Regions from separate parts of the Paenibacillus kandeliae genome, predicted to be linked through region 1. Evidence: a T-box and tRNA genes for the amino acid it is inferred to sense, from the RefSeq annotation. Region 1 holds a T-box; the other regions hold tRNA genes.
The links. The T-box of region 1 lies ahead of leuS (leucine--tRNA ligase). A T-box ahead of a tRNA ligase gene usually reads a tRNA of that ligase, here a tRNA-Leu.
Positions count from the first base shown of each region.

Region 2: it has a tRNA-Leu gene. The T-box ahead of leuS (leucine--tRNA ligase) is inferred to sense a tRNA for this amino acid. The anticodon was not compared.
Region 3: it has a tRNA-Leu gene. The T-box ahead of leuS (leucine--tRNA ligase) is inferred to sense a tRNA for this amino acid. The anticodon was not compared.

Region 1 covers NZ_JBFDUZ010000001.1:2,915,334-2,926,567, forward strand. The annotation lists gene ABXR35_RS12455 (hypothetical protein) at 1-1,126, opposite strand, end outside; gene ABXR35_RS12460 (RNA polymerase sigma factor) at 1,123-1,671, opposite strand; gene ABXR35_RS12465 (ComEC/Rec2 family competence protein) at 2,003-4,954, opposite strand; gene ABXR35_RS12470 (hypothetical protein) at 5,123-5,269, shown strand; gene ABXR35_RS12475 (deoxycytidylate deaminase) at 5,231-5,731, opposite strand; gene ABXR35_RS12480 (ComEA family DNA-binding protein) at 5,755-6,330, opposite strand; gene leuS (leucine--tRNA ligase) at 6,493-8,934, opposite strand; T-box leader at 9,041-9,311, opposite strand; gene ABXR35_RS12490 (MFS transporter) at 9,419-10,726, opposite strand; gene ABXR35_RS12495 (threonine ammonia-lyase) at 10,778-11,234, opposite strand, start outside.
Region 2 covers NZ_JBFDUZ010000001.1:1,007,079-1,018,312, reverse strand. The annotation lists gene ABXR35_RS04465 (glycerol dehydrogenase) at 53-1,171, opposite strand; tRNA gene ABXR35_RS04460 (tRNA-Leu) at 1,464-1,547, opposite strand; gene ABXR35_RS04455 (HAD family hydrolase) at 1,862-2,608, opposite strand; gene ABXR35_RS04450 (zinc-dependent alcohol dehydrogenase) at 2,747-3,784, opposite strand; gene ABXR35_RS04445 (aspartate aminotransferase family protein) at 3,806-5,047, opposite strand; gene ABXR35_RS04440 (MFS transporter) at 5,319-6,524, opposite strand; gene ABXR35_RS04435 (DUF1349 domain-containing protein) at 6,652-7,299, shown strand; gene ABXR35_RS04430 (YhjD family protein) at 7,905-8,393, shown strand; gene ABXR35_RS04425 (hypothetical protein) at 8,758-9,042, opposite strand; gene ABXR35_RS04420 (hypothetical protein) at 9,291-9,620, opposite strand; gene ABXR35_RS04415 (xanthine phosphoribosyltransferase) at 9,945-10,514, opposite strand; gene ABXR35_RS04410 (glycosyltransferase family 4 protein) at 10,670-11,234, opposite strand, start outside.
Region 3 covers NZ_JBFDUZ010000002.1:96,900-108,133, reverse strand. The annotation lists gene ABXR35_RS14290 (PrkA family serine protein kinase) at 263-2,164, shown strand; gene yhbH (sporulation protein YhbH) at 2,186-3,451, shown strand; gene ABXR35_RS14280 (SpoVR family protein) at 3,486-4,730, shown strand; gene ABXR35_RS14275 (hypothetical protein) at 4,972-5,187, shown strand; gene ABXR35_RS14270 (PH domain-containing protein) at 5,194-5,517, opposite strand; gene ABXR35_RS14265 (MATE family efflux transporter) at 5,627-7,018, opposite strand; tRNA gene ABXR35_RS14260 (tRNA-Leu) at 7,331-7,414, opposite strand; gene ABXR35_RS14255 (DUF2961 domain-containing protein) at 7,573-9,564, opposite strand; gene ABXR35_RS14250 (hypothetical protein) at 9,622-9,744, shown strand; gene ABXR35_RS14245 (LamG-like jellyroll fold domain-containing protein) at 9,792-11,234, opposite strand, start outside.

The sequences.
Region 1 (11,234 bases):
CGTTTACGCCAGCCGAGTTTGTAGAGCTGGAATCGTTGTTCGAAGTACCTGTTGTACCTGTCGGTGGGTTCGTCGACGTGGAATCTGTAGTTCCTGCCGATTTTGAACCAGCATCCGGCGCGACCAGACTCGGTTGTGTTTCTGGAGTAGACAGAATGCCTGCACTTTCATCCGTACCGGAAGCTTCCGGGTCGTTTGATGTAGAGTCTGTTCCACCAGATGTTGTCGAATCTGTTTTACCTGAACCGCTGTTCCCCTGATCCGTAGAAGCTGGAGGCGTAGTCGTATCCTGCTTCTCGGTCGATGGATCACTAGTATTCGATTTTGAAGTCGAACTGTCATCCTTGGTAATAGTCGAAGGAACTCCACCGCGCTTGTCTGTAGACGATTCCTGCGATTGACTGCGATTACCGGTTGACTCGCTTGACGGAGGAGTCGTGTTCGTGTTGTTATCCTGCTTTTTCGGAGTATCCGAATCGGAAGGATTCTTTGTTGAAGTTTGTCCGTCAGAAGGCTCATTGGATGAACTTTCTGTACCCGTTGCATTGGACGGTTCCTTTTGGTCTTCCGATGATTGCTGTTGCTTTTCTTCATTGGTGGTCGAGTCAACCGAAGCATCTTTCTCTTCCGGGTTGCTGACACTGCCATTTTCTTCAGCCGTCTTATCCTGACTGTAGCTGTATGGCGATGCAGGCGATCCCGCATCGGTAAGTGTCTTCGGTTCATAACTCGCAATGGAAATACCAAGTACTACACCGGCGGCAACAATCCCCCCGATTGTACGCACCGGCAAACGATCACGCCAGTTCCCACGCTGACGACGACGCTGTGCCAGTTCATCATTTTCGTCCTGTTGCGGTTCCATAATTCCGATCTCAGCTGCACTCTCGGTGCGTCGTTCCGCATCCAATTGATCAAGCTGTGGCAAAATGGCATCCACCAGACTGTACTTTGGTTTTACATCAGGCAATTTTTCCAGACGCAGCGACAAAGCGGTCATGATCCGAAATGTCTCTGCTGCATCCGGGTTCTCGTCAATATAACGGAACAAAGCTTTGCTATCTTCCGCGCCCAGGTCACCGTCCAAATAGCGGCTCATCCATTCTTCCGCTACTTCACGTTTCATCCAATCAATCCTCCTTTCTCATAGTCTGCTAGCAGACTTTGTAGTTGCTGGCGCGCGCGAAATAAATACGATTTTACCGTGTTCAGAGGTAAATCCAGGCAGTCCGCAATTTCGTTGTAGGATAAATCCTGAATATAGCGTAGTACGATCACCGTTCGATGATGCTCAGGCAGCTGATTGATCGCTTCCTGTACATCTTTGGATGTATAGGTACGCATCACCTGCTGCTCCACATCGTCATGACCCTCAAACACCATCTCATGTTCCTCAATCGAAACCGTCGGCTTGCTTCGACGGAATTTATCAATGCAGATATTCGTAACAATCCGTTGCACCCAAGTTTTAAATTGTGCTTTTTCTTCGTAGGAACCAATTTTGGTATAGATGCGAATTAACGCCTCTTGAGCCGCATCCAGAGCATCTTGTTCATTGTTCAAAATATAGTAAGCTGTTTTGTACACATGATGTTCTATCTCTCTTAATAGGGTGATTAGAGCATCTCGGTCTCCCTCTTGGGCGGCCTTGATGAGTCCCTGCTCCACCACGGAGGATCCCCCTCTCCTTACAACTCCTAGACGCAGATAGCGCCCTGATTGTTGCAGTATTTAATAAAATAATTTCAATTTATTGATTCAAAGCGATAAGTGCCGCAAAACGCTATGATAAACACTTACCCTATGTAGGAATCATACGAATCCGGGCGGCATTTGGACTACTTGTTGGGAATAGTTTCCGGGTCATATGTCGAAACGTACTACAGATGTATCTAGGATACCAAAATCCGCTCTATTCGTCATCTTCTGTAAGGTTATGAGCAAACTACCTCAGCTAGACATACGATATTCATGCGTTCTCAAGTAAACGATGCAGAGAGCATTATGGTGACGGAAGCAGTGTACGGGTTTCCATTTTACCATTCGTATGGATCAGAATCTGAATCTCGCCCTGCTGATCCGTCCGAAAAATAGTAGAACCAGCGTGATGCAGACGATCCAGCACCTCGCTTTTCGGATGACCGTAGATATTGTTTACGCCTGCCGAAATCACCGATACTTGCGGTTTCCAATAGGACAGCCATTCGGAAGAAGTCGATGTTTTGCTGCCATGATGACCAACCTTTAATACATCAATCGGCGTGGAAAGAACCCCTGCTGCCATCGAATGAGCGTCGGTGTTCCGACTGGAGCGGGTTGCGAGCGATTGCAGATCATTCAAAACAGAACGCTCCTCTGTGAAATTGGCATCACCAGTGAATAGAAAATGACGTCCATAGATGTCCAGCATAAAGACAACAGAATATAGATTTTGATCTTCCTTACGTGGAAGTAAACGGGCTACAGGATGAGTTGTAGCTTTGATAGTAATAGAATCATGTGTATTTTGCGTGTTCTTTTGCACATTTGTATTCGAAATTGTAGATAATTGTGAACGACTAGCTTCGTCGTTAATGAGCGTAGGCGAACTGGTGGATCGGGCAGGCGCAAGAAACGTCAGTGTTGTATGCAGATCCGGCTGTAGTTGCAGACCCGCTGATGCAGCGTACATAGGAATGTGACGGTTCAGCAACGCCTGAATCAGTTTGTTTTGCTTATCGTCATCAGGTAAGGTGCCATTAAAAATAAACTGCTGCACTGGTATCTGCTCCGCTACCGCCAATAAGCCACCTGCATGATCCTGATCCCAGTGGGTGGACATAATGGCATCCAGCTCATGAACACCACGCTTTTTGAGCAGCGGTACGATAAGCTTGGCGCCTACTTCATAAGGTTGCTTCCGTTCCCTCCACTCGTCGCCCGGCTTGCGAAAACGAACCGTACCACCACCATCTACCAAAATATGCTTGTTATCCGGTGTTGTAATCAAAATGCTGTCTCCCTGACCAATATCGAGAAATTGTACAATTGCTTCCTTGTTTTGTTGATAGGGAGAGGCGTTGTACCAGCTAGTTAGCATGATAATAAGTATACAGCCGAACAAAGGTAGGATTAGAAGTCTATTGCGCAACCACGGAATCTGCCAATGAAGTCCACGTTTACAAAATAATGCAGCAACCGAGACTTTGATCAATCGACGTGACAAGGGAGATGGTTGTACTGATGGTTGTACTGATGGTTGTACTGATGGTTGTACTGATGGTTGTACTGATGGTTGTACTGTGGATACTTGTGAGTGCTGATGAGTTATGTACCCACTCATCGCTTGTTCTTGAAGCCAATGGTGAATATCTCGGAAACAACGCAAAGCGATGTACAGCAATACATAATAAATCAAGATGCCAATGACACTTGGCGATGACCAGATGCTTAACATGCCCGGCATATCATCGAGCCAATCAATCCATATAAAGCACCAACGATTGAGCCATGATACTGCATGTCCTAGCCAGTACCCTGCCGGAAACCAAGCATAGCTGATCGCCAGTGCAAATGTACCGATAGGCAACACCAGAATGCTGGACACTGGTACTAGCACAAGATTAGCAACAAATGATAATAACGAAAATTGGTTGAAATAATAAATTGTCAGTGGAAATGAAATCAACTGTGCAACGATCGTGACCGACAATGCCGAAGCCAGCTTAAAAGGCAACCGACTCAACAAAGGCATAAACAACGGCACATACATAATCAAACCTGCTGTCACAATAAATGAAAGCTGAAAGCTAATATTGAGCAAATAATACGGCTCATACAGCAGCATACCCCAACCAACTGCGCACAAAATATGTAATCCATCTTTTAACTGTCCGCGTCCTGCCAAATACAATCCAATCATACCCATCAAACCGGCACGAATCGCAGATGGCGATGCTCCGGTGAGCAATACGTAGATTGGAAGCAGCAGCATCACGATATAACAAGCTGTTTCTTTACTTACTCTCAATGCACGTAATATCCACAACAATAAACCGGCATAGATTGCTACATGCAGTCCAGAAATAGCAAGAATATGTGTCAATCCCAGTCTTGAAAAGGAAGCAAAGGTTTCTGGATCGATATGATCCGTCAATCCGATTAGCAAGCCTTCCATATAGCCGCTATCGAGCGGTTGAAATATGCGCTGCACTTGTAGCGCAAGTCGTTCCCGTGTATCATCGTTCCAAAGCAACACTCGACTCTGTATAGACGACCAAACGGACAATGTTATATCAGATGTGCGTAGTGAAGAAGCTCCTTTCACATCAATGATCCAATGGATATGACTGAGCCTCAGATACTGTCGATAGTCAAAAGCTCCAAAATTCCGCGCTCCACCTGCTTCTTTCCATGTTCCTTTGAGTTGAATGAGATCTCCACGTCGCCATTGTGCTGCTGTGATTAATTCCTTTTCTGCTGCAAGCTTGAGCTGTACCCATACGGTTTCGTGCTTCTTTAATTCCATGGATGTGAATGAGCTTGTTAACGAAGCATGGGATGACCTTGGTGATGTATGTAATCGATACAATACTAGCGGAAACGTTACACGATCTCCGTCGATTTCTATAGGACCTGCAATTTCTCCCTCTACTTTAATCGGCTGATCAATCATGCGATCCGGTGTAGATTGCAACCATGTCGGTAGCTGACTCACATTGCGTTGATCATTCCCATGCCAATATACGGCGGCTATGATAAATAGAACTACCATAATAATCAATCCACGATAATCCAATCGAAGTGGCAACCACATATACAGACTTAATATGAGCAACCCGCCAAGCAATAATATACCGCATATCACTGTCCAAAAGCCAATTTCATCCAATAATGCGGCACAGGTGTTACCAGCAGTCCACGTTGTAAAACCGACCACCAATGGTCGTTTGCTTTTATGTACCATATCATTCATTTGCTGCGTATCCCTTTCCTCTATGTTGTTGCTTGTTGTACTTGTTATTGAACATAGAAAAAGAACCATGGCTCCTGCGCTGCATCATATACAGCATGCTGGATTCATGGTTCTTCCATTGTGATTCCGTTTTGATTGCTTCGTGTACGGTTTAAACGACTGCGCTTAGTGCTGGTGCTGGTGCTGGTGCTGGTGCTGGTGCTGGTGCTGGTGCTGGTGCTGGTGCTGGTGCTGGTGCTGGTGCTGGTGCTGGTGCTGACTAATGATGCGATGATTTTAATCAATGACCACTGTTTCTTTTGGTGGTTCGTATGATTGCAAGGAACGGAAAATAATGCCTTTTTGCTGCATCATGTCGTGTACTTTGCGTGTGTCTTTGGGATAGCTTCGGTGGTAGACAATTTCGACTACGCCGCTGTTTGCAAGCATATTAGCGCAGGTCCAGCATGGCTCGTCGGTTACGTATACGGTCGAGCCTTCGCGGTCGGCACGGTCGGTAAACAGTAGCAGATTTTGCTCGGCGTGAATGGTACGGATGCAGCGTTGTTTTTTGACCATCGTTTCTACACCGTCTACTTTGACTACTTCCACTTCTTCCGAGATCATACAGCCATCCTCAGAGCAATCGGGTACGCCCATCGGTGCGCCGTTGTAGGCAGTACCGAGCAGCTTTTTCCCCTGTACGAGAACGGCACCGACATGCCGACGCGGACAGCGTGAGCGTGTGGACACCATATGAGCGATATCCATAAAATATGTATCCCAATCTTTACGCATGTTGTATTTCCCCCTTAACCAATTTACAGACTGACATATGGTAACAGCTTGGCAAGCATTTTGCTGCCGATGCCTTTGACATTGTCAAGTTCATTAACATGTTGAAACGAACCGTGAGTATTGCGGTAATCGATAATAGCCTGAGCTTTTTTGTCACCGATGCCGGGTAGTTCTGTTAGCTCTGCCAATCCGGCACGATTGATGCTGATTTTACCTTCCCCTTCGCTGACCGAGGACGCTGGCTTCGTAGCTGATTGTGCAGAGTCGCTGGCTGATTGCGTCTGAGCACTTTCGCTTTGCGAAGAGACTGTATTGTTTGACGATGGAATACTTTCCTCTACAGGCACTGTATTTGAACCTGTATGATTTGCCGATGACTGTGAAGAGTTAGCAAGCGTTCGGCTTGCATCTTTTTCGATGTCGGAATCCGGTTCTCCTGCTTGTGTTGTAGTAGAAGCAGGTTCGATGCTGGCTGCGGCACGTTCATTTAACTGTACCCATTCTGTTCCTTGCTCCGGTTGCTGAGCTGCACCAAACCAGATGAGCCCTACACCCAGTACAGCCAATATTGTAGCTATGATCGTTATTTTTGTTTTCATCATTTGCACCCCTGTTGCTGGATATTCGGCGATTCCGTATATCCAGATTATTCTCCGTTCTTGATGTGAGTAAGAACGGGAGTATAAAACAGCGCCCCGGCAATATGCCGGAGCGCTCAGTGGTGCTTCCACTTGATCTAACCTATATACATCTAAGCAACATTAGTTGGCTACAATATTAACCAGCTTGCCCGGTACCGCAATAACTTTGCGTACGGTTTTGCCTTCGATTGCTTTTTGCACAGCTTCCAGAGACAGGGCGAATGCTTCCATGTCTTTGGCGTTCATATCTTTGGCAACATTGACACGCTGTACGATTTTACCAGTGATTTGGATAACGATTTCCACTTCGGATTCGTTGGTCCACGCCTCATCATGCACCGGCCATGGCTGGTAAGTGATGCTTTCGGTATTGCCCAAGCGGCTCCACAGCTCCTCCGCAATATGTGGTGCCAACGGGGACAGCAATTGGACAAAGTCGATCATTGCCTGACGTGGCAATTCGTCGGTTTTGTATGCTTCGTTGATAAAGATCATCAGCTGGCTGATCGCGGTGTTGAAGCGCAATGCTTCCATGTCTTCGCTGACTTTTTTGATCGTTTTGTGCCATGTGCGCTTGAAGGCATCATCGCCGCCGTTGTCCACGAATTTCGGATTCAGGCTACCGTCTTCGCTAATGAACAGTCGCCATACGCGAGCCAAGAAGCGATACATACCTTCCACACCGTTTTCATTCCACGGCTTGGTTGCTTCCAGTGGGCCCATAAACATTTCGTATAGACGCAGCGTATCTGCACCGTGTTCGTTGACGATATCATCTGGGTTAATGACATTTCCGCGCGATTTACTCATTTTCTCGTTATTGGTACCGAGGATCATGCCTTGGTTAACGAGTTTTTGGAACGGCTCTTTGGTATGAACTACGCCGATATCGTACAGTACTTTGTGCCAGAAACGAGCATACAGCAAGTGAAGTACAGCATGCTCAGCACCGCCGATGTACAGATCGACTGGCATCCAATAGTCCAGCTTCTCTTTGGAGCACAGCTCCTGATCGTTTTTCGGATCAATATAACGCAGATAGTACCAGCAGCTGCCTGCCCATTGTGGCATGGTATTCGTTTCGCGGCGAGCTTTCATGCCGGTTTCTGGATCAATAGTGTTAACCCAATCGGTAGCATTTGCCAGCGGCGATTCACCTGTACCAGATGGTTTGATTTCATCCAGATCTGGCAGCAGCAGTGGCAGACTTTCCTCTGGAACTGGCTTGATCGTACCATCTTCCAGATGAATAATTGGGATTGGCTCACCCCAGTAGCGTTGACGGCTGAACAGCCAGTCGCGCAGGCGGTAGGTTGTTTTGCCTTCGCCTTTGCCGTTCTCTTCCAGCCATTGAATCATTGTCGGAATCGCTTCTTCGGTTGTCATTCCGTCCAGACTGCCGGAGTTAACGTGCTTGCCTTCGCCTGTGTAGGCTTCTTTGGTGACATCTCCGCCTTCGACTACCTCGATGATCGGCAGATCGAATTTCTGAGCAAACTCCCAGTCGCGTGTATCGTGTCCCGGTACTGCCATGATGGCACCTGTTCCGTAAGCCGCGAGTACATAGTCAGCAATCCAGATCGGCAATTTGGCACCATTGACCGGATTGATCGCATAAGCGCCTGTGAAGACACCTGTTTTGTCTTTGTTCAGATCGGTACGTTCCAGATCGCTCTTGTGGGACGCTTTTTCCTGATATGCTTTAACTGCATCCTGCTGATCCGCTGTTGTAATAGTATCTACAAGTGCATGCTCAGGTGCCAGTACGCAGTAGGTTGCGCCATACAATGTGTCTGGACGAGTGGTGAAGACGCGAATTTGCTCCTCGCTACCTTCGATATCAAAGCTAACTTCTGCACCGGTCGATTTGCCGATCCAGTTGCGCTGCATATCCTTGATGCTTTCCGCCCAATCCAGCTCATCCAGATCGTCCAACAGGCGATCTGCATATTCGGTAATTTTCAGCATCCATTGACGCATTGGACGACGGATAACTGGGTGTCCACCGCGCTCGCTTTTGCCATCAATGACTTCTTCGTTCGCCAGTACGGTGCCGAGTGCTGGACACCAGTTCACTGGAATCTCAGCGATATAAGCCAGACCTTTTTTGTACAATTGCAGGAAAATCCACTGTGTCCATTTGTAGTAATCTGGATCGGTGGTGCTGATCTCGCGATCCCAATCGTAGGAGAAGCCAAGCGATTTGATCTGACGACGGAAGTTGTTGATATTTTGCAATGTAAATTCACGCGGATGACCGCCATTGTCGATCGCATATTGCTCCGCTGGCAGACCGAAAGCATCCCAGCCCATTGGATGCAGCACGTTGAAGCCTTTCATCCGTTTGTAACGAGAAACGATATCGGTTGCAGTGTAGCCTTCCGGGTGACCGACGTGCAGACCTGCACCGGATGGATAAGGGAACATGTCCATCGCGTAGAACTTCGGCTTGTCCTGTTCCTCTGTTGTTTTGAATGTTTTATGTTCGTCCCAGTAGCCTTGCCACTTAGGTTCGATCTCCTGCGGGCGGTAGCCCTGTGGAGTCGTATTATTGTCTGTCATACCTGTTCCTCCTTCATATTATGCACTTGCTTATAACGCCTGTCGCGCCGGATGTATATTGCCAAAAAGCCGCAAAAAAACCTCTCCATCCCTAGCGCAAATAATCGCTAGGGACGAGAGGTTGATCTCGCGGTACCACCCTAGTTAGTGAACAGGTATGCTTCACCATTCACTCACTTCGTTGCCTGATAACGGTAGGAAGCCGATGCGGTTTACAACGGGAATATCGTTGTCATCTCTGACAAAGCTACTATTCCACAGATGGTTGTCGCATATCTCCAAGGCGAGTTCATATCGGCATCATATCGACTTGCACCACCCGTCGACTCTCTATCATTATGCTTGCCGCTATTACTATTCCTTTTCACTGAGCATTATATATGTCCGGTTATGAACTGTCCGGTTGTAACAATGTTTTTATTGTAAAAAAGTTAGCCGGTAAAGTCAATGAAAGAAAATAGGATACTCCGCTATCGACCTTGGATCAGGTATGAACCGGTTGAACCGGCTGTACCTCTGCCACTTCAGCAGGCTCCCCATCAATGTTTAAATGAAGGGTAGAGCGGCTAATCTGGGTAACGGCAGGCAAGCGGCGCAAATGAGGATGCAGCATCCACACAATCGCAATAAACAAAATGCCAATCCCTGTAGCGCCAAGCAAGAGCGAAGGCTGAATACGAGTAGCAAAATATCCACCCAGCAGCGAGCCGACTGGCATCGCAATCACGCTAATACTGGTCATGACTGAATTCACTCTGCCCAGCAGATGATTCGGAATGACCGATTGGAACACGCCCGCAAACATCACATTTACAGCGCCAATGAAGATCCATGACAATCCGAACAATACGATCGACAAGGCGGGAATATGAATCATCGCTGATAACGTCCAGCAGCAGGCGCCAAGGGTAAAGCCGACAATAACCAATCGTCCCATTCGATATTTGCCGCATAATGAACCAGTTAAAGCTCCGGCAAGTGAACCTGCTGACATCGCTGCCAGCAGCAAGCCATAGCTCTCTGCTCCACCTATGTAATCTGCAAATGCAGGCAATACTGCCATCGAACAGCCGATGGCAAAGTTAGCAACAATCAATCCAATCAGGAAAAAGCGCAACAATGAATGAAACACAATCGAAAAACCTGTCCGCAAATCCGAAATATACGTTTTGATCGAGTAAGTAGTCTTGGCTGCCGCCGACTTCGGCTTGTGAGCAAAAGACTGCTGAATCTTCAGCATCGCAAAGCAAATCGCAGCTGCCACAAAGGTAATCGAATCCATCCAGTACAAGGCAATTGCTCCGACCAGATTGACCATAACGCCCGCCAGTGCATTAAATACAAGATCAATCCCTTGGTAAGCAAATGCCATCAGTGAATTGCCTTTGACCAGCTGCTCCTTTTTCAAAACGAGCGGCAACATCTTCGTCTGCACCGGATAAGCAAACTCTTCAATAATCGCCAGAATCGGCATCACGATCAGAATCAATGGCACACTTAGCATGCCCATCAGATAAGAAACTGGAATAATCAAGATCAGCACAGCTTGCAATATCTGTGTAATGATCAGTGTTTTTTTGATATTCCATCTATCGATCAAAGGTCCAGTCAGAAATTGCAGCGTTTTGGGCAACAGAATCAAAAAGCCTGCGAGACCAGTATAAAACGTACTTCCGCTCAATTGATACACCAGCCACATGGATGCAACATAATAGATGCTGTCCCCGATATTCGTAATCATACGTCCAGCAAACAGCGATAAAAAATTCAAATTCCCGAATAATGATTTCATTACACGCATCTCCTCATTACAGGCTATATGGCTCAGCCTGATCCAATCTGCTCAATAGGTTGCGGAATGGTACACGACAGGATCGGACAGTGTGGAATGCAGAACAGGCTGCATATTGGCTCCTGTCAGGACAATACCGATATGATTCCAGTGCGAAGGCAATGTAGCAAATAATAATGCCGCAATGACCACCGCCGACGTAGGTTCGATGTTCCATCCTAGATGACCTTGTGCCAGTTCACACGCATATTGAATTTCAGATTCCGATACGGTGACGATATCATCCAGATGCTGCTGCATCATCTGAAAGGGCAGCTGTTCAAGCTGTCGATGCCGAAGTCCATCCGCCATCGTCTGCGGTGCATCCACCTGTACAATTTTGCCTGCGCGAAGTGATAGCTGCGCATCATTACCAGCCAGCGGCTCGACGCCGATGATGCGAGTACGAGGACTTACCTCATGCGTTGCTACTGCAACACCTGATGCTAGACCTCCACCGCCTACGGGG
Region 2 (11,234 bases), 1.9 Mb from region 1:
AAGTTCAAACGTGGATCATACTGTTAGAAACAAATCCCGTCCACCTGATCACTTAGTCGCGACCGATCTTACGTTTGTATGCCCGAGAATACTGATCGGCTGCAATAATCGCATCCTTTACATCATCTGCCGTCACGGGGAACGGTAGATTGTGCGAAGTTTCGTCCGGTTTGGTTGCTGCTTCCGCCACACGATACAGATTGTCATCCGACACATTACCGATATGCAGATCTTCCAGCGTTACCGGCAATCCAAGACTAATATAAAAGTCGATATATTTCTCAATCTCGTGAATCGGACGCTGTTCCAGTGCAAGTTGCGTCAATGTACCAAAAGCTACCTTTTCACCATGCGTCATATGGTGAATATCGCCCTCTAGTACTGTAAAGCCGTTATGGATCGCATGCGCGCCAGCCAGACCGCCACTTTCAAAGCCCAGCCCGCTCAGCAGTGTATTTGCTTCAACAACCGATTCTAACGCTGGTGTGACCACCTTGCGCTGTACCGATTCATACGCTAGCAATCCAAAGTCAAATAATGTCTCCTCGCACTTGCGTGCAATCGCTTCAGCTGCCAATGTGGGTAGACCGCCTGCCATCGTATTGGCACGAGCCTCAATCACAGCGCGCACCTCTACCCATGTTGCCAGTGCATCAGCAATTCCTGATGCGAGAAAACGTGGCGGCGCTCCAGCAATAATCGATGTATCCACCAGAATCAAATCTGGATTTTTTTTGTAAAATTTGTAGCTTTCAAATATACCATCATCTGAGTAAATGACTGACAATGCGCTCGTCGGCGCATCGGTAGATGCTGTTGTCGGCACAATAACGGTATATCCACCTAGCTGATCGCTAACCGCTTTCGCTGTATCCAGCGTTTTACCTCCGCCGACACCGATCACGATGGTCGCTTCATTTTGCTTGCCCTGATCACTCAGACGTGTAATCTCATTCGTGGAGGCTTCACCGTTGAAGACCACCTTCACATATCCCACACCAGATTGATCCAGACTTTCCAGCACCTTATTCCCAGCAATATCCCATACAATTTCGTCAGCAATGACCAGTGCCTTGCCGTTATCCAGCGCCTTTACATATTCACCTGTCTTGCCGATCACTCCGCGCCCCTGTACATATTTGCCGGGACTAATAAATACGCGTTCTGTCATTGAAAACATCTCCTTTCAATTATAGAAAATCGTATCGTGCGTGAAGACTACGTGACTGCTTATGTACCTTCCCTTGCCCTTATCACTTATGGCATCGACATTCTCTGGGCGGCTGCATCGTTGTAGCCCTCCCTAGTCTATTCACCATATCTGCCATATGTATAACGCGAACAAGTGGTACAATCTTGTGAAAAAAGGCTCTCATGCTCTTCTTTTGTTTGTCCAATCTGCTTGCTTTCAACAAAAAAAGCTTCTGAATGACGAATGCCATTCAGAAGCTCTTTGCTTGTAATGCGGTCGAGAGGACTCGAACCTCCACGGGGGTAAGCCCACACGGACCTGAACCGTGCGCGTCTGCCAATTCCGCCACGACCGCATATTACTACGTTACCGGTCAATCATAACATTTCCCGGACACAAGAAATAGCATACCATGTTAGTTAGCAACCGTCAATCTTTATTTGGTTTTTTCATTTTGCGCAGCTTCTCGTTATACTTCCTAACTTCTTGATCTGCTCTATGTATAGATTTCATTATTATAGCGAAATCGATCACCTCTACTATCGAAACCGATCACATGATAAACAGGCAGCAGATACGGCATGATCATCATGTTGATCTACCAAATGAATCATCTGCGCATTCTACCACCTGTTATTCATCATTACTAGTTAGGATGATACAGAGCGTTTATTTTGTATTCCTTCTATAGAAGGGGAGCGTCTCACGTAGCTGCCATAGCTGCTGATACCCATGCACCACTGTATTCGCTTCGTCCAGATTCTGAATACCGGAACCCGGATTCTGATGTCCAATACAGCGCATACCTGCGGAACGTGCCGCTCGTACTCCATTTCGCGAATCCTCAATAACCAAACAACGCTCTGGAGCAACACCCAGCATATCAGCAGCGCGCAGGAAAATGTCAGGTGCTGGCTTCCCATTCGCCACTTCCTCACCGCTAATCATATCTTGGAAATAACGGCGTACTTCCAATCGCTCCAAAATAAGTTCAATTAATATTCGCGGCGATGAAGAAGCAACCACCATCGGTATACCTGCTTCATACAGCCAATCCAACCAATTGGTTAACCCTTCAAACGGTACCAACTGTGGATGTTGCTTCATCACTTCCATCACATGCTCTACATGAAAAGCGAGCATCTGCTCTACCGTGCAGTCCAGTCCATGCCGCTGCTGTACCTGCTCAAACATTGAAGCTAGCGTTACGCCGACATACGTATGATGCTCTTCCTCGTCTACCTTGGCTCCAAAATGAACAAATGTACTGTTTTCAATATCGAAGTAGATCGGCTCGCTGTCAATCAATACTCCATCCATGTCAAAAATAACGCCTTCGATCGGATCGGTCAGCCAATCTTTTCCGTCATTGCGATTGGACTGCTGATCTACCGCTGCTGTCTGCTCTGTGGTCATTATGGTTCCCTCCTATACCTAATGGAATAGCTGCTTGCCCATAAGCGGCTGTTTATAGACAAATGTCAGACCACATCACAGTCTGACATCTGTCCTACAAGTATGGCTTTATCCCTTCTTACCAAAGTATACCCCTTATCACGTCGATTGAAGTACCACCTTGATAGCGCCGGAAGCAGTACTCAGCGTACCATCCTTTAGATCACAGCCAAGCATACGAAACGCTTCTTCGTACGATTGAAGTGGATACGTATGTGTAATCAGCTTGCGAGCTGGCACCAATCCATACTCAATCATATAATGTGCCGTGGCAAATGTTCCCAGTGAGTCGATGGAGCCGATAATTTTCAAACTGCGATCCACGACTTCCTTCGGATTGAAGCTGCTTACCCCATCACGCAGCCCCACCAGCATCAGGTAACCGCCATGTGCAAGCTGAGATAGAACTTGCGTACCGATTGCACCCGTTGTATCTACAATCAGGTCCACCTGACGATCATCGGGAGAAGCATGATCCAATGCCGTTTCAAAGGAACTGTATGTAGTCCAGCGTTCCGGTGCAATTGAACGTGCCAATTGCAGTCGCTCTTCGGAAATATCGACAATGCTGCCGATTACGCCTTTGGACGCGAGCGCATAGCTGTACAGCATACCGATCGGTCCTGCACCAAGAATAATCGTACGGAAATTCGGCAGCAGCTTGATCTGATTGATTCCCGTCAACATGCAGCTTAATGGCTCAGTCAAGGTCGCTTCTTCATAACTAACATGATCAGCAAGTTTGTACAGGAAGCGATCCTCGGTCACATAATAATCAGTAAATGTGCCATCGCTACTCACGCCCGTTTCGGTGGTGCTTTTGTGCAGACAATGATTCTGACGACCCGTGCGGCACATGTTGCATTGACCACAATAGTAGGTAGGATCAATGACAACACGATCACCCGGCTGCAAATTTTGCACCAGCGGTCCGATCTCGATCACTTCGCCTGCCGATTCATGACCAAGAATAATAGACGATTTGGCATGATATTTCCCGCTAATAATACCAAGATCTGTTCCACATACCCCAGTGGCATGAATACGGACGATGACATCATGATCGCCTTGAATACGAGGATGTGGACGCTCTTCCAGTGCTACATCCCAAGCTGAACGATAAACAAGTGAAAGCATAATCATTCTCCCTTCTGCGAATCAACCCATTTTTTGAAGTACACGTTCTAAACGACCAACAATGTCTACAATTTCATCTTCGGTAACGGTCAAGGATGGACGCACTTTTACCACATTGCCAAAGCCGTACCGTGATCCGCGCAGGATCAAATTTTCATCACGGAATGCCATATCAATAATGCCATTCGCTTTACGTGAATCTGGCGCTCCGTCAGCATCAACAATTTCTAGTCCCCACATCAGACCGACTCCGCGAGCCTCACCGATTGTATCGGGATACAGCTGTGCGAGTGGCTCTAACAAATGCCCAAGCAATTCACCCTTGGTACGGACACTTTCCAAAAAGCCCGGAGCGGAGACGACTTCCATGGTGGATTTGGCTGCTGTTAACGAGATCATATTGCTGCCGGATGTAAACGAATGCTCATGCTTTTCCAATATATTCAGTCGAGACTTCATCAATACAGCAGCAACCGGAACGCCAATGCCGCCCAGCCCTTTAGCAAGTGTAATAATATCCGGCTGAATATCGAATAACGTGCTGGCATACATATGACCCGTACGACCAATGCCTGTCTGCACCTCGTCGGCGATCAGCACCATACCGTGCTCATCGCATAGCTTGCGCAGCTGTTTAAAATATTCCATCGGCGGAATAATATTGCCGCCATTGCCGAGAATCGGCTCTATGATCATGCAAGCGGTCGAGCCGGAGCCACCAAATTCGAGTTGATCAGACAGGGCTTCAATACACTGCATCGCGCAATGATCGGGATCGCTTTGAAACGGGCAACGATAGCAATAAGGAACCGGCACATGCAGCGAATTCGGTACTGTTGAATTGGGGAATCCTTTACGGCGAAACGCATTGCCGGAGATACCCGTTGCAAACTGGGTTTGCCCATGATGTGAATAATAAAGGCTGACAATATCACGTTCGCCTGTATACTTTTGAGCGATTTTGGTTGCACACTCATTCGCTGTTGAACCGGTAATATCGCGCATCCAGCCTGCATCAATTCCCTCAGGTGCATCCTCTAGCAGCAAGGATAGCACTTCCTCCACATACGGCTCAGTAAAGGAAGAAGACATATGTGTCAGATTGCCCACTTGCTCCTGAATTTTCTCGACTACATAAGGGTGGTTATATCCCAGTGCCAGATTGAACGTACCAGATACCCCATCCAAGTATTCATTTCCTGCATCATCAATCAAACGAATCCCGTTTCCGACTGAAAATCGATGTTCTGTAGTTGTAGACATGTGCAATCCCTCCGCATGGATAAAATGACGATCGTTTCGCAATTCATGTATCGCAAAATAAGTATTACCAATACGTTGTTAAGAGAATAAATTACTTATCGGCATATCGACATTCAATGTGCTGCACTTATTCTATTGGAGGATGATCTGCATCGTACCTATTGCATCTCATCTGTTGTTTCGCAGTATATCGCCAGAGCTTACATCACCTCCTTTTCGTCTACCATTGATCTGATGGCTCTTCCAATCGATGTTGTACGTGTAGCAGCAATTAATATTTGGACTCCATACCAGCACGTACCGTATGATCACTCGTCCGAAGCTGCTGTACGATCACAATACTAACTAGCAAAATTAAGGCAAACAGCGCAAATATCCAGAGTGTCGGTCCGACCGACCAGCGATCCATGCTCCAGCCGATCAAATACTGAAGAACGGAGCCGCCAATCCCACCTGCCGCAATCAATGTGCTGGTCGTCCGCTCCACCATACCGGGCATCAGTGTATTGGCGAATACAAGCGCAATGGAGAACAATCCAGAAATGCAAAACCCGATACCAAAAATCAATACATACATCATGATGGGACTTGTGAATAGCGCCAGCGCAATAATCAGCAGCATCGAAGCAATCGTACTTCCAAGCAAAAATGGTGTATAACTCATTGACTCTGCCATGCGTCCAACGAACAAACGACCAATCGTAATCGCTCCCCAGAAGAAAGTCACACTGAGCGAGGCTGCATAATCGCTAATATGAATGCTCTCAATCAGTATCGAAGGCAAAAAGTTCATCATGCCTAATTCAATGCCCATATAGACAAAGAAAAACAGAACGAAAATGGATAGCAGTCGCAATTGTCCTGCCTGATAACGAGGCTTCGCAGGTGCAGCCGTCTGACCTTGCGCCTCTATCCGGTCCTGATGCAGATGTGCCGAACTGTCCGCAGGCATGGTGAGCCAGAACAGCAGCAACACAAATGTAGCCAGCGCAATCGTATAGAAGGATAACTGCCATACGCCAAGATAAATATACAAACTCGCCAGTGCAGGCAACAGCATGGAACCTACACCGAAATAAACATCTAGCTTCGTCATAGCGACTGCCTTTTGCTCTTCGGCAAATTCAATCGTAAATGCCCCAATCGACGATTCAATAATCCCAGAACCAAAGCCGACGAATACGGTTAAGGCAACCATCCATCCCCATGCTGGCAGTGTTCCCATGATTCCATATGCCAGCGTAATCGCAGCCAAAGCGATCAATAGTAAACGTTTGCGTCCCATTGCTGTCGAGATGGATGGCGAGACAAGCACACCGACGAGAAATCCGACAAACTGCAAGAATAGCAATGTTCCGCCATCACTGTAGCTGCGTTGATAATGTGGCAAAATGACCGGTAGCAATGCACCCAGCATGACACTTGTAATCCCGATCAAAAAGTAAAACGCACAGCTCAATCTGAAAATTCGTTTCATAACATTCCACACCTTCCCATAATTATACTTAAGAACTTGATATTTCCATTAAATTTCCACATAATAAATGAGCCAACAGTCTTGTATTCACACTGTTGTCCAAATTGATGGATTGAGGAGCGATACAATGGCAAACCTAATGGAAAACTTCACACACGAAAAAATGGATGAACGATTACAATGGCATTGTCCACCCGAACAATGGGAAGTTTCATCCGACAAACAAGTGCTTACCTTCAAACCGCTTGCAGAAACCGATTTTTGGCAAAAAACGCATTATGGATTTCGAGTGGACAATGGGCATTTCCTGTTCGCCGAGATACAAGGTGATATGCAGATGACGACGCGTGTTCGTACATATCCGGTACATCAGTACGATCAAGCAGGCTTGATGATCCGCTTCTCCGAACATTGTTGGCTGAAAACATCGGTGGAATTTGAAACCGATGGTCATGCCAAACTGGGCGCGGTTGTCACCAATAACGGCTACTCGGACTGGTCCACCCAAAATTTTGAAGCGGGCTTTACAGAGCTGATGTTCCGCATTACTCGTGTATCCGGCGATTATACAATCGAATATGCCGATCCTGCTGAGAATGCAGCAGAACCGAACTGGCAGCAAATGCGCATTGCCCATTTATACGACGATGTGAATGACCAGACTCCTTTTCAATGCGGTGTTTACGCTTGCAGCCCGCAAGGACATGGATGTCAGGTGGAATTTGAATTTCTACACATTGAAAAATCCGATTCCAACACCGACAAAACCCTTTAATTTAATTTTATGTATATTAATACTTTATATAACATTTATTAACTATAGTTACTTTTATTATCAAGGTCAATGTAAAATAAAACCCATATTTTATGTTCAAAATGACTATTAGATAAGAAATTATCGACATATAATCTAATAATACAGAACCGATTATTAGCGGCTCATTTGCCTCATTTGTAACCGTATACTTATATGCACAGCATATAATAGAGTAGATGATTTTTAGGAGTGATAGTGTAGTATAGGTACGCTATTACTTTTAATATATCATTTGATGTCAGGATAATGAGAGTTGAATAGCGGTATCTCTATACATGCTCATCGTATCGTTATGCGCCTGCAACCAGAAGATATGCACTTCGGGTGACAGGCGCATCTTTTTTATATTGCTTTTTAGGATATGTGTTATTTCATATCATTATACCGATGTAGTATGTAGCAATGGATTTGAGTAAAAATGCCAAAAAACTCAAAAAATTTTACGTTAAAGTTACAATTTATGCTGAATTTTTCATGTATAAAGCTTGCCATAATTACCCATGTTCGCTATAATAAGAACATAAGTTCCTATGAACATTAGTTCCCATAAGGTGGTGACATGAATGGCTGTTTTTTTATCTGAGGAAGAACGTTCGCTGATAAAAAGCTATCTGCTGCTGATTTATATTCAAAAGAAATTTGATCGCGATTTACGAGCATTGCAGGAAAGTAATGCGTTGAGTGATTCCGATCTGTATCTGGAAGTGATCCGAGGCGGGGCGGATCGTACCAACCTACTCCTTTCTGAAGTACGCCGTGATCTGCGCAAGCAGCATCTTCGTTTATATGAAGTAAATCAATCTCAAAACGGGGTGGAAGCGCAGATTTTATGCAAAGGTCATCATGGCACTTTCCAGATCTCGTCTACCGATTTTCATCAGGAAGCATCTGAACGTATGCGTGCCTATCTAGGTCTTGGACCTATTCACGCGGCTGATTCTACACCTTCCCCATCCTATATGACAGAACATCCTGCTGCTCCTTATAATCCAGCTCGCGTACGTGAACCTGCACGCTACACCGGATATACTCCTTATCGTACAGGCACCTAATTGTCCTATATATTCCTGTCCAATCGGTCTGCAACCATAAAGCTTTGTATTATGTATAGCCTATATTGTTTGTTAGCTTGTATAAGCTTTACAGCAGTTTTGAAAGGGATGAAAAGCCTTACGTTCGGCTGGCTGTGCAATTCATCATCGTTTAATAATAGATGTATAGCAGTACCGATATGTTAGATCACCTATATCATACTAAGGCAAGTTCCCAGTAGTTTGACCGCAGACCGTTTCTGTACAGATTATTTTTCATATACCATCAAGACGGAAACCACACACAACAAAAACCCTGTATCCGCAGCTTTATGCAACGGATACAGGGTTTTTGTTCTATTTCGTATGCTGGATTCATGGCTAGTTACTTTGTATGCGGTGTGCTCTGGTCTGAAGCATCCGATTCCCCAGACTCAGCGTCGTCGGTTGGTAGTTCATCCAGTGGGCTACGACGCGGTTCTTTGGACGGCTGGATAATATAGCTGCGGCTCAATTTAACTACATTCCGGTTCGGGCGACGAATAAGCACATGCTCATCGTCCCATGCGATCACAATACCGCGAATATCATTATCTCGAATATCATCGCGCACGACGCGTACCTTTTCACCGGATAATCGGTATTCATTCAATTGCTCTTCACTAATCAAAAGGGGGTCCCTCCTCTTCCCGTTTAGATATACACCTATTCATCACCCTAGGGTGTGGATTGATCATGGTTCCTACTTATTTTACCTAAACCGTGCCTCTTCTGTACATCCGCAATCGGCACTGCTCCATTATACGCCAATCCACGCCGAAAGTATGCGTTCTCTACTGCTCTACGCATGCAAAAAAAGACCTAAATGAACATTCATTTAGGTCTTCAACAGCTTGTGGAGTCATTGCCCTATCATGATTAACGCTGTGCGTGTTCTTTGGAATCGTTCTTTTCGAACCAATAATCCAGCACTTTTGCGGACATCACACGCTCATTCACGTACTCTACCTGATGCTCGGAAAATTGCGTTTCCCAGGCAAAGTCCAGCTCTTTACACAAATTCACAATGGTCAGCAATTCAGACCATGCTACATAACGTTTGTACCAAAAGAACTGAGGATGCTCAATCATATAGGGATACAGGTCGTCAAATTCAGTGTGCTTACAATCCAAAGCACGCTCGAAGTGTACTTTTGCGGCGGCCAGTTTGTTCAGGAAAAACTCTTCAGTGATCGGCTCTTTGCTCATTAGTCTGCCTCCCCTCCCTAACATATCTTTATTATAAGACACTCAGACCCCATTTGGAAAGAGAATATCGCATTTCAGTAAAACCAGCATTCTATTTTCCATATACCTACTTTTTATCCATTCGGTGTAAAATCGTGGGGTTATATTTACACTATCGGTAAAGAATGTCTATATCATAAGATAAACAGGAATAAATGTCATGAATAATTTTCGAGAAATATCCAGCGTTTATGTTACAGGTACACCATGCCTAAGCCGCCGTCCATGTACAAGGCATCACTACCTGTACATCAGTATATACGCACGAAATGACAATCTGGATGATCAACCGAAGGTGATTTTTCCATCCGCCAGCGATGTAATTTGGACGAGGGAATCCAGACGGATGCCCTGCTCGCGAATCATGCTTGCGCCGTTTTGGAATGACTTTTCAATCACGATCCCTACACCAACAAGCGTAGCACCTGAACGTTGGATGATCTTCACCAGTCCGCGAGCTGCATCGCCATTGGCGATAATGTCGTCGATAAACAGAATGCGGTCATTCTCTGTCACGAATTGACGTGAAAGCATAATATCCGTGACAATGCCTTTGGTAAATGAAGGCACACGTTCTACTAGTGCATCGGCATCTGCGAGCAGCGTCTTTTTACGGCGAGCGAATACGAGCGGTACGCCCAGCTCCATTGCTGTCGCAAAAGCGACCGGAATACCGGACGATTCCACTGTAACTACCCGCGTAATCTGCTCGTCACGATACAATTCGGCAAACGCCTTGCCCATCTTAACCATAAGCTGCGGATCAACCTGCTGATTGAGCAGCGCATCCAGTTTGATAACATCACTTGATAATACCGTTGATTCCGCCAAAATTCGTTGTTTTAATTCTTCCATTGTCCGTCCCCCATCGCAGATAATGCACAGGCTAACCACTTCCGTCTCTAGCCTGATCGTGCTTATACTATTTATTATGTGTCTTTCACTTGGGTTTGTCCATGTACCCGACATGGCATAATCAGGAACCAACCTTGTTTATAGGATGGTATCAATCATTCTACTTCCGATGAACCATTTGCCAGATTAGGCATGGGATGAATCGGGTCCTGCGGCAAGTATTCCAGATACAGCTTTTTCAGCTCATTCACGACATGACCGAGCGAATACTGGGTTTTGGCTTTTTCCCAGCCTGTGCGTGCCAGTTCATAGCGATAGGATGGATCATTGATGACCTTTTCCAACGCATCAGCAAGCAGCGCCTCGTTATCTGGCGGTACAAGCAATCCGTTGACGCCATCCTCGATCTGTTCGGAAATTCCGCCCACATCCGTACCGACCAATGCCAGCCAGCATAGCGCAGCCTCCGCGAATACCGAACCAAATGCCTCCGCTCGCGATGGCAGCACAAAAATATCGAAAAACGGCATGAATTCCTCTGGATGCAGCGTATACCCGTAAAAGATTGTATCTTCATACACGCCCAAGCGCTGCGCAAGCTCTTCCAGATCGGTGCGACTCGGTCCATCACCGATAATATGCAGCACATAAGAATGTCCACGCTCCTTGAGAATGGCACATGCTTTTAATAAGACGTCCAGACCTTTTGCGGGAACGAGA
Region 3 (11,234 bases), on a different contig from region 1:
CTGACTTCATTGGAAAATAAAGTTTATCATCTGCTCATTCCTATACACTATTCGTTTACTTTCTATAGAATTATGTTAATTTAACTGTCGATAGATGACAGAAGTTATGCTAGAATTTAAAAACAACAAAATACCCACTCTGTTTCATCTCATTTGATGGAATGTCGTTGCAGCTCTTGTCAAACGTTGAAGTTGTTGCCGGACGTCTGGATTCCGTGACCTCGAACTTTTCGTAAAAGACATGTATAGGGAGGCGGTCAGCATGACATTCTTGGACAAATTAATGGCCTACCGGGATCAGGAGCATGATCTCCACTGGGAGGGCACATTTCTCGACTACCTCAGACTGGTGAAGGAGCATCCGCATATTGCTGGTACGGCGCATGAACGCGTCTATCGGATGATCGAACATGCAGGCATCACTGAGCTGGGGGACGGACGGCGAGAATATCAATTTTTTAGCGGTACGCTGTTTGGGTTGGAGGATGCGATTCAATTGCTGGTGGAAGAATATTTTCGCCCAGCAGCACAGCGGCTGGATGTACGTAAACGGCTACTGTTACTAATGGGACCCGTCAGTGGTGGTAAATCGACACTCGTTACCCTACTCAAAAACGGTCTGGAACAATTCACTCGAACTCCAGAAGGTGCGGTCTATGCGATACAGGGTTGCCCGATGCAGGAGGAACCGCTTCATCTCATTCCGCGCGAATTGCGCAAGGAATTTGGCAACGAATATGGTGTGCATATCGAAGGCGATCTTTGCCCGGTATGTCGCATGAAGCTGGAACACGAATATGGCGGACGCATCGAGGAAATGCCTGTCGAACGAGTACTCTTTTCCGAAAGCGGACGCCGTGGAATCGGCACCTTCGCCCCATCTGATCCCAAATCACAGGATATTGCCGACCTAACAGGCAGTATCGACTTCTCCACCATCACCCAATACGGTTCCGAATCCGATCCGCGCGCCTACCGTTTTGACGGTGAGCTGAACAAGGCGAATCGCGGTCTGATGGAATTCCAAGAAATTCTGAAATGTGATGAGAAATTTCTCTGGAATCTATTGTCGTTGACTCAGGAAGGCAATTTCAAAGCGGGACGCTTCGCCCTCATATCCGCCGACGAATTAATCATCGCCCACACCAACGAAACGGAATATCGCACCTTCATCTCCAATAAAAAGAACGAAGCCCTCCATTCTCGCATGATCGTCATGCGTGTTCCCTACAATCTCAAAGTTACGCAAGAAGAACGCATTTACCAGAAGCTCGTTGACGCTTCCGGCTTGAATCATCAGGTTCACCTCGCCCCTGGCGCTCTCGGTACCGCTTCGATCTTCACTGTACTTTCGCGTCTCAAGGAACCAAAAAAGCCCGGCATTGATCACATCAAAAAAATGGCACTCTACGACGGCACACAGGTCGATGGTATCAAATCCGGCGAGGTCGAGGAGCTACACCGCGAACATCAGGACGAAGGCATGTCTGGCGTCGATCCACGCTATGTGATCAATCGTATCTCCAGCGCCTTGATCAAGGGCAACAAGCCGTGTATTAACGCACTGGATGTACTGCGTTCACTCAAGGAAGGGCTGGATCATCATCCGTCGATTACAAAGGACGAGCGCGAGCGTCTGCTCAATCTGATCACCACCGCCCGCCGTGAATACGACCATCGCGCCAAAACGGAAGTGCAGCGCGCGTTTGTCTATTCCTTTGAAGAATCAGCACATACGATGCTGAACAATTATCTCGACAATGTAGAAGCGTATTGCAGCGGTCACAAAATGCCCGATCCCATCACCAGTGAGGAGCATGATCCCGATGAGAAGCTGATGCGCTCCATCGAAGAACAGATTGGCATTACAGAGAATCAGAAACGAGCGTTCCGCGAAGAAATTTTGATCAAAATCTCCTCCTTCGCCCGTCGTGGTCGCAAATTTGAATACACCTCCCATGAACCACTCAAAGATGCGATTGAGAAAAAGTTGTTCACCGACCTCAAGGACGTGATCAAAATTACAACCTCGTCTATGAATCCTGACGAAACGCAGGTAAAACGTATGAATGAAGTGTCTCGCCGTCTGATCGAACATCATGGCTACTGTGCAGTATGCGCCAACGATCTGATGAAATACGTCGGCAGTCTGCTTAACCGGTAAGCCGAAAGGAAGGGAACGAACATGGATAATCGTCTGTTCGTGCTGTCGCAAGATGACTGGTCCCTTCACCGTAAAGGCGAAATGGATCAGGAACGACATAAACGCAAGGTAAAAGAAGCAATTCGCCAAAACCTTGCCGATCTGGTGAGTGAGGAATCGATCATCATGCCACAGGGCGATAAAATGGTCAAAGTGCCTATTCGCAGTCTAGATGAGCCGCGCTTTCGCTATAATTACAACGATGAACCGCAGGTTGGGCAGGGGCAAGGCGGTACGCAGGTAGGCGATGTAGTCGGGCAAGCTGATCCCAACGGTCAACCCGGAGCACCCGGCAGTGGTCCGGGGCAAGGTGGACGCGAAGCGGGCGACCAGCCGGGCGTCGATTATTACGAAGCTGAGCTGTCGATCGACGAGCTGGCAGAGCTAGTATTTGAAGACTTGAAGCTGCCGCGATTGAAGCCCAAGGCAGCGCAGGAGATGATGGTCGATGACATTCGATTCGACGATGTGCGCAAGCAAGGCATGGTGTCCAATATCGACAAGCGCCGTACTCTATTCGAAGCGATCAAACGGCAGGCGCTAAACGGCGGGCTTGCAGGCGTACCGGGTTCAACTGCCATTCCTTCTAGCAGCGGCATATCCATTGGCAGCCCTAGTGCGGATACAGCTCCCACGCCTGTACTTGGTCCGATTATCGGCGATGATGTGCGCTACAAAACATGGGAAGACATCCATAAGCCGCAATCGTCTGCGGTGGTACTGGCAATGATGGATACGTCCGGCTCGATGGGAACATTTGAAAAGTATGTCGCCCGCAGCTTCTTTTTCTGGATGGTGCGCTTTTTACGTACAAAGTACGAACATGTGAATATCCGCTTTCTAGCGCATTCTACAGAGGCTAAGGAAGTAGACGAGGAGTCCTTTTTCCACAAAGGCGAAAGCGGCGGCACCAAATGCTCATCCGTGTATGAGCTAGCGCTCAAGCTGATTCACGATGAGTATCCGCCTGATCTGTTCAATACGTATGCTTTTCACTTTTCCGATGGTGATAATCTGAGTAGCGACAATCCGCAGACGATTCAATGCGCTCGGCAGCTACTAGAGCAGGTGAATATGCTGGGCTATGGCGAGATTCGTCAGCGCGGGTATGGTAGCTATGGCAGTCGGCAGCTGTGGGATTCGCTAGGCAAGCTAGATTCGCCCGCCTTTGTACAGGCATTGCTGCAAGACAAGGACGATGTATTCAACACGCTAAAAGCCTTTTTCGGTGATGAGATCGCCAGTTGATTCACGATCCTACAGGAAAGGAGTGGCACAGATGATTATGGAGAGCGAGATTCAACAGCTGGAGCAGTCGGTGGAGCAGCTGACACAATCAGCGCTATCGCATGGACTGGACTTTTTCCCGATGCGGTATCAGTTTTGCCCGTCAGAGGTGTTATATTCCATCGGTGCCTACGGGATGCCGACCCGATTTGCGCATTGGAGCTTCGGCAAGGCGTATCATCGGATGAAGTCAGAATATGATCATGGATTAAGCAAAATCTATGAGCTGGTGATCAACTCCGATCCGTGCTATGCCTTTCTGCTGGACAGCAATACCCTGCTGCAAAATAAGCTCATCGTCGCCCATGTACTAGGGCATAGCGACTTTTTCAAAAACAATGCCATGTTCCGCGGCACTGACCGTCAGATGGTGGATCGGATGGCGGTTTTCGCCGACCGAATGGAACACTTTGGGCAGGAATATGGCATGGATGAAGTGGAAGCGTTTCTCGATGCAGGCATTGCGATTCAGGAGCATGTCGATCCGTATGTACGCTTTGGCGGAGATGGCGGCTTTCGTGAATTGGATGGATCAGTCAAGGATATGATCGGCTTTGTTGCTGCACGCAGTCGGTATTTAGAGGAATGGCAGCGTGAGATTCTGCATATGCTGCGCGCAGAGATGCTGTACTTTTGGCCGCAAATGGAGACGAAGATCATGAATGAGGGTTGGGCGAGCTACTGGCATCTAAAGCTGGTAAGGGAGCTGGATCTGAGCGATTCGGAAGTGGTCGAATTTGCCAAAATGAATGCAGGTGTCATCCAACCCTCATCCGGGCGGATCAACCCCTACTATCTCGGTCTGATGATGCTGCGCCATATTGAGCGCCGCGAAGGGACGGAGGCGCTGTTTGAGATTCGGGAGATCGAATCGGATGTATCGTTTATCCGCAACTATCTGACGCGCGAGCTGGCGGAGGAGATGGATTTGTTCGTTTTTCAAAAAGAGCAGCAGGTGTATCGTGTGACCGCCAACAGTGTGAATGAAATTAAGGAGCAACTGATCCGCTCGCGCACCAACGGCGGCTTTCCCTACATTACGGTCAAGGACGATGATCTGCATGGACGTGGTGAGCTGCTGCTGCATCATCGATTTGACGGGATGGAGCTGGATCGCAAGTATATCGAGCGCACATTGCCGCTAGTGTTCAAGCTATGGGGACGTACGGTACATCTGATAACGATGACGGGTGGCAAGGAAAAGACGTATGTCTATGATGGTAACGAGTTAGTTGGCTGATCGGCAACAGCTTCTCTGAATGAAACAATAGATCCAATGACTACAAACCAAGTCGATTGTACAGTTCTTATTCAAATACAGCAAAAAGACCGGTAGTTTCCACAAGGTGGGAATGGCCGGTCTTTTATATTTCCTATCCCAATATTCTCATTTCCAGCTAAACCACGTATAATGGATTTACAACATTTCCCATATCCAAATAGATCCTACGTACATATTATTCTCATTGGAGGTCGTACGAATGACGCAAGCGATACAAATGTATGTCAAAAAACAGCTGGTCTGGGATGTACTCATGATTACTTTGTTCGTCATCGTTATGCCCGTCTGGATGAAAGCTCCGCTACGCGAAGCGATCGTGCTGGCAATGGCTATTTTGCCTTTCATTGCCGCCATCGGCATCTGGGGTCAGCACAACTTTATGAAACGACAGCAGCAGGCATCTTCGGAAGAATAGCTCGTATTACCCCTTCATATTATCGCGCTTAACCTTGTCGATCAACGCCATCAGCTCGCCGCGCTTCCAGACGACAAATCGGTACTCCGTTCCATTTGCTACGATGATGCGCATACCGTTCGGCACAAAGCCCAGCGTATTGCGCTTGCCCATCTGCACAATATCCTCGATCCAAATGTCCACCGGACCAGTCTGCACATTCAGCGCATGTGGCGTGAATACAATCCGTTGATTCGTAATGTGCATCAATCCGCCGACTCCTTCAATGCCTTTGAACAGATTCGCCATAATATTCTTTCTAACCATATATTCGTCTGGTAACAGCTCCATCACGATAACCTCCGTTTATGTATATACAGCAGAAGCGGCATCCAAATGCCGCCTCTCCTGCTGTGTGTTGCTATAGTATAATCACGTTCTATTTAATATGGGACACTCGCTAAATGATTCGATGCTGTAGCCACTTGTTCCCGTAGAATCGCTTGAGGAAGATTGCTCCCCGTACGCCCCACTCCAGATCCATTGCCAGCCAGACGCCGAGTACACCCCAGCCCATCACGACACCAAGAATGTAACCCATGACCACGCGGAACAGCCACATCGATAGCATGGAGATCATCGAGGTAAACTTGGCATCGCCCGCCGCTCGCAAGGCAGATGGCGTAATAAACGAAATGGACCATAGCGGAATCTGCACCAGCGTATTGACCAGCAGTACGATAAAGATCTCGTCCACGATCTCCGCTGGTGGATCAAACAGCGAAATTAGCGGATGGAACAACGGTAAAATAATCAGCCCCATCACGATAAACGACAGTGACGATAGCACCAGAAACGATTTCGTAAATTTGCGCGCCTCCTGCACATTGCCACTACCAATACAGATACCGACTACGGTAATGACAGTCAGCGACAGCGCATTGGCAGGAATTTGCATCGCTCCAGCAAGTGCTGAACAGATCGCATTGACCGCAATCGCATACGTACCCATGCCGACAATAAAGATCTGCGTCAGAATTTTACCGCCGTTAAAGAACATCTGCTCCGTCGCAAACGGGAAGCCGATAAAGAGGATTTTGCGGAACATTTCCCACTTCACCTTGAACAGCTCGCGCATGCGCACCTTGAGATTGATGTCCATTTTGAACAGATAATACAGCGCACAGGCTGCTCCGCCATAACGAGCGATATTCAGCGCAATCGTCATGCCGAGCACACCCAATCCCAATCCGTGAATAAATAGGAAGTTAAGCAGCACGTACAGCACATTCATAATCAGTGAGAGCATGAGCGACGCACGCGTACTACCCACGCCGCGTAGCGCTCCGCAAATCGCTTCTACAATCGCAATCCCTGCAAACGAAATACAGCTACCGATCAGATACGTTCGCGCATGACTCATGACATCCGCTTCCGCCGAGCCAAATAGCAAATTCAGTAGCGGCACATGCAGCGCGATACCGAAGATACCGACCACGATACCAAGTAAGGTAACGACCGAGACGGCGCTTGAGCTCGCTTCGGACACCTTTTTCACATTGCCATTGCCCTTGTACTGAGCGACCACAACTGTACCGCCTGTAGCGACCGCGATAAAGATACTAAACAGGAAAATATTCAGCGAGTCGATCATATTGACCGCACTGACCGCCGATACTCCGGCAGCACTGATCATCGCCGTATTGATCAGATTGAGTCCCATAATAAACGCTTGGTCGATCAAAATCGGAATGAACAGCGCGATGATCTGTCTGTAATGCATCGTAGCCCCGGAGAAATACCGATCCAGTACCCGATGCCCCCATTTCCAGCGTATTGCTTCTTCCATCATGGATTCACTTCTTTTTTTGTTAAGATTGGTTACTGCTCTGGTTCCAGCCTGTCCGACGGGTTTGCCAATTCGACTAAGAGTTGTCTAGCCTGTAGTCTTCAGGCTCTGTTTGTTATTGTCGTTCTCTATATTAAGACGATTGCCGACATTTATGAAGAGTAAAATGGAATTTTCTGAAATTATTTCTTTCCAGTAGGCTCTATCCTGCGTTATGCACATGATTTTGGAATATCCACGTGTCGATTGGAGAACAACCGATAAACAAAAGAAAAACTCTTCTGCAAGAGAAGAGTTTCGCTAGTAAAGCTATAATGCGGTCGAGAGGACTCGAACCTCCACGGGGGTAAGCCCACACGGACCTGAACCGTGCGCGTCTGCCAATTCCGCCACGACCGCAAATTGTTAGGTGATTGATTTCGCAACCACAAGAAAGATCATACCATGTATGGGAGAATGACGCAAGCATTTTTTATAATCATGTTTTAAGCGCTTACGGCTGCGCCATTCTTCCCCCCTATATCATGGCTGGTTGACCTATTTAAGGTCATTTCAGATCATTTCAAACTGTAAACCCAATAGTAAAATTCATTCCAAACCCGTGTCTCACCCTCCTGCACATATTCCAGCCGAATCGTCAATTGCTCCTTGCCTACTGTATACGCAGACGGAATCTCAAACTCGTCATCCAGCCAGCGTTTATACGAATTGCGGTCAGCAACATACCAGCTACGCTCCTGCACCTGCTGATCATCCACATACACAATCGCACGTTGCCGCCCAATCATCTGGTCAGAGCGTCGGCGTAGTCGCACTCCGGCATTGTTTGGCGATACCGCTACCGTGAATTGACTCCACCCTTCCGTTTCATGCCCTGTACTCGTTATAAGCACGTCGTCCGCATCGCCTTCGTAGCTGGATTCCAGCGTGTAATACCCTCGGCTGCCCTGCGTCCGATACTCGTGAATGCCTTCGGATGCTTTATTACCTACATCCAGTTCATCCGTCAGCACCATGCCGACTTCATCCTGTCCGTAGTAAAACAAAATACCCGAATGTCGCAAATACTGATTGTTAAACTCCCCCGCTTCGATCCCAAATACCAGTTCCTGCCGAAATGGATAACAATCACCACTGCACAGCCGCACCATCGACCATGGATTGTCCGGCAACCCATCATAAGCGGTAGCTGGATTCATCTCCGGCGGCGTTGGAAAGCCCCAGCCGTAATTCACCCAACTCTCCGAACCGTCACTCTCCACCTGCGGGGTCGCATTACCGTCGATATAGACGCGTACATCCCCTTCACAGCTAATGATGCCCGGTGTACGCGCGATTGCCGTCACCTGCCCTGCTACCATATGCCCACGCCCAGTAATCCGCCCGATAATACTGTCCTGTCCATGACTCGCTTGCAGTGGATAATATGCAGACGTGCGGAAATAGCCAGTATCCTGCTGTGGATACAGATGTGCATTTGCCGTTGTATACCGGATGTTCCACTGGGCAAACGCCACATCCTCACTCCCCCGATTATCTAACTGGATGTGCGCCCCGCTCCAATACGGCATCGGTAAATACTGATACCACTGCCCATCTTCGCGCTGCCCATGCGACAAAATTCCAATCCGGTTATACCCCAATTCATTGCCAAAAAAAGCCCCTAACGGACATTCCACATCTGGCTGCTCATGATCGTCCCAGTGCGCCACAATCCAGATGTCGTGCAGCAGTTGCTTCGGAATCTCTACGGTGGAATCCTCCTGCCAGCGTGCCTGAATGGATACAATACTGCCCGGCTCGTCCTGCTTCAGCACAGTGACTGTCTGCCCCGCAGAAAGCTGCAACTGCTCCAAGGTTACCGTTTCACCTTCCACCTGCGGCTTAGGGTCATCGCCTACATGAGTCCACTGATTCAACAGTTCGCTATCATCCTCGGTTCCGGTGAAGGTCTGGATACCCTGCGCGCTGGTATACGTATGGTACATCACATGCCCCCAGCCACCATCCCCTTTGGCAGCACCCTTCAGGCGAATATCCGTCGTAATCCGGCAGGATCGGGCAAATGGCATCGGCACAAAACTACGCACCACCCGAATCGGTCCCCTTCCATTGTCATCCGGTCCCATATACTGATCTGCCAGCGGTGCGGTAAACGGAGCCTTCTGCCCAAACTCCGAATGCCGAATCTGAAAACGAGGTTCTTCTTCTCCATCAAAATAAAAGAAAAACGTCGGCTCCTCACTGTCGGGATACCGATGCTGCACCAGATTATAAATACAGCCCGGTCCATCCACATCGAAGATCACCCATTCCTTGCCTTCCTTGTACAGCCACCAATCCCAATCGGCATTGAAGCCCTGCTTGTCGATACTACCTTCATAACGCACCTGTACGTTATTTCGCAGGCGAGGCAGCAGCTCCAAGCGCAGCAAGCTGTCGATACCGGCAGACACAGATGGAGCTGTGTCTGCATCTACTAGATCAGAGATTGCTCCCCCTGCTTCTGTATGCAAAATATACTGTGCTTCGTTTATAGGCTCCTTCATCTCATTCACCGCGTTTCTTCATAAAATGCAGCATCGCCGCAGGGCGCATCCGCAACCATGAAGATGGCAGCGAATCGCTCTACGGCGATGGCGTTATCGCTCATTATAAAGAAGGAATCGACGAGCGAGATTGAAGGATTTTCAGATTATATTGAACATTCTGCTGGTTTTGCCAAATAGGCAAGCTTGAGATGGATAAACCTACTTCTACTTCCGTATGAATCGGATCAGCGTGCCGATAGCTTCGCCAATTGTGATGGGGTCAGCGCACCAGTGAAGATACTCAGCTCATCCAGTTCCCCTTGGAACGGCGTATCCCAGTAGTTGACACCTAGACCGAAGCTGGCGTCATTCGTACCGGAAAACACATCTGGGAAACCTGTACCGCTGAATGTTTCCTTGCCATCCACATATACTTGCACCGCACCATTATCCACGGAGATTGCTAGATGACTCCATTGACCAGACGGAATCTTCAGACCGGTGCTGGCATCATACCAAGGCTGACTGCCAGCCCAAAGCATCGTATGGTCACCTGCACTGCCGCGTGGTAACAGGCTGATCCAGTGGTTCGAATCTGCCGCTCCGAAGAAGGCAGGTGTGTATGTTGTTAGTGTTTCTGGCTTCACCCATAGTGACAACGAATACGAGTTGCTGTGAATCAGACCATTCGGCAGACGCACTCCATATTGTCCGTCAAATACAAGCGACTGCCCTTGTACACCCTGACCATATGTGGCATAGGTGGCACGGGTGACGTTCACATCCAGACGGTTGCCAGTCCATACGCCTTGCCCCCATGTGCCTGTGCTGTCATTCAGATTGTTGTCAAAGCTGTATTGCGCTACCAGCTGTGCATTCACATACGGTAGAACCTGTACAGTAAACGTTTTACTGCGTTGGCTGGCTCCGTTTCCAATCGTTGCCGTTAGCGTAACTGGAACAGCAGCGTTGCCGGATTCTGGACGATGAACGGTGCCGTTGGTTTGTACAATCTCTGGATTGGATGATGTCCATGAGATGGTGGTACCGCGACTGCCCGACTGCGGTAGATTGAGGTTGGTGGTCACTTCAGCCGTATCGCCCAGCGTCAGATCATGATATACATCGTCCACTACCTGTGCATCTGACTCATCTGCTAGACGACTACCCCAGCCCATCGTGCCATTGGATGACAATGCAGTAAAGGTCATTATATATTGCTCAGATACCTGATCCCAATCCTTGACGAATACGCCGGTGTACTGCACACCGCCCAGTGTCAATTCAGCATCGGCAGTGCCTTTCTTTTTCCATGTTCCTTGTACTTCGCCGGTTACGGTATGGTCAGCGTTCAGGCGAATGTATTGCGATGATTTGATGGCAGCGGACGAATCATTGCCGTGATCAACAAATTGGTAATCGCCGACGATCATTTTATCACTCACTTTAGACAGCTGCTCGCCTGCGTAACGATAAGGCGATACAACCGGCCAACCATCCTTGTTCATATACATCTGATGCACCCGCACTTCATGTTCCTCGCCGCGTGCTGGGAAGCGGGAATGGAAGACGAGGAACAACTGGCCTGTTTTGGCATCCGTATAGACGGAGTTATGACCCGGTGATACATAGCCAACGTTCTCGCCATAGCCCGGATCGCCCGGCTTGCTACCAAAGATAAAGTTGCC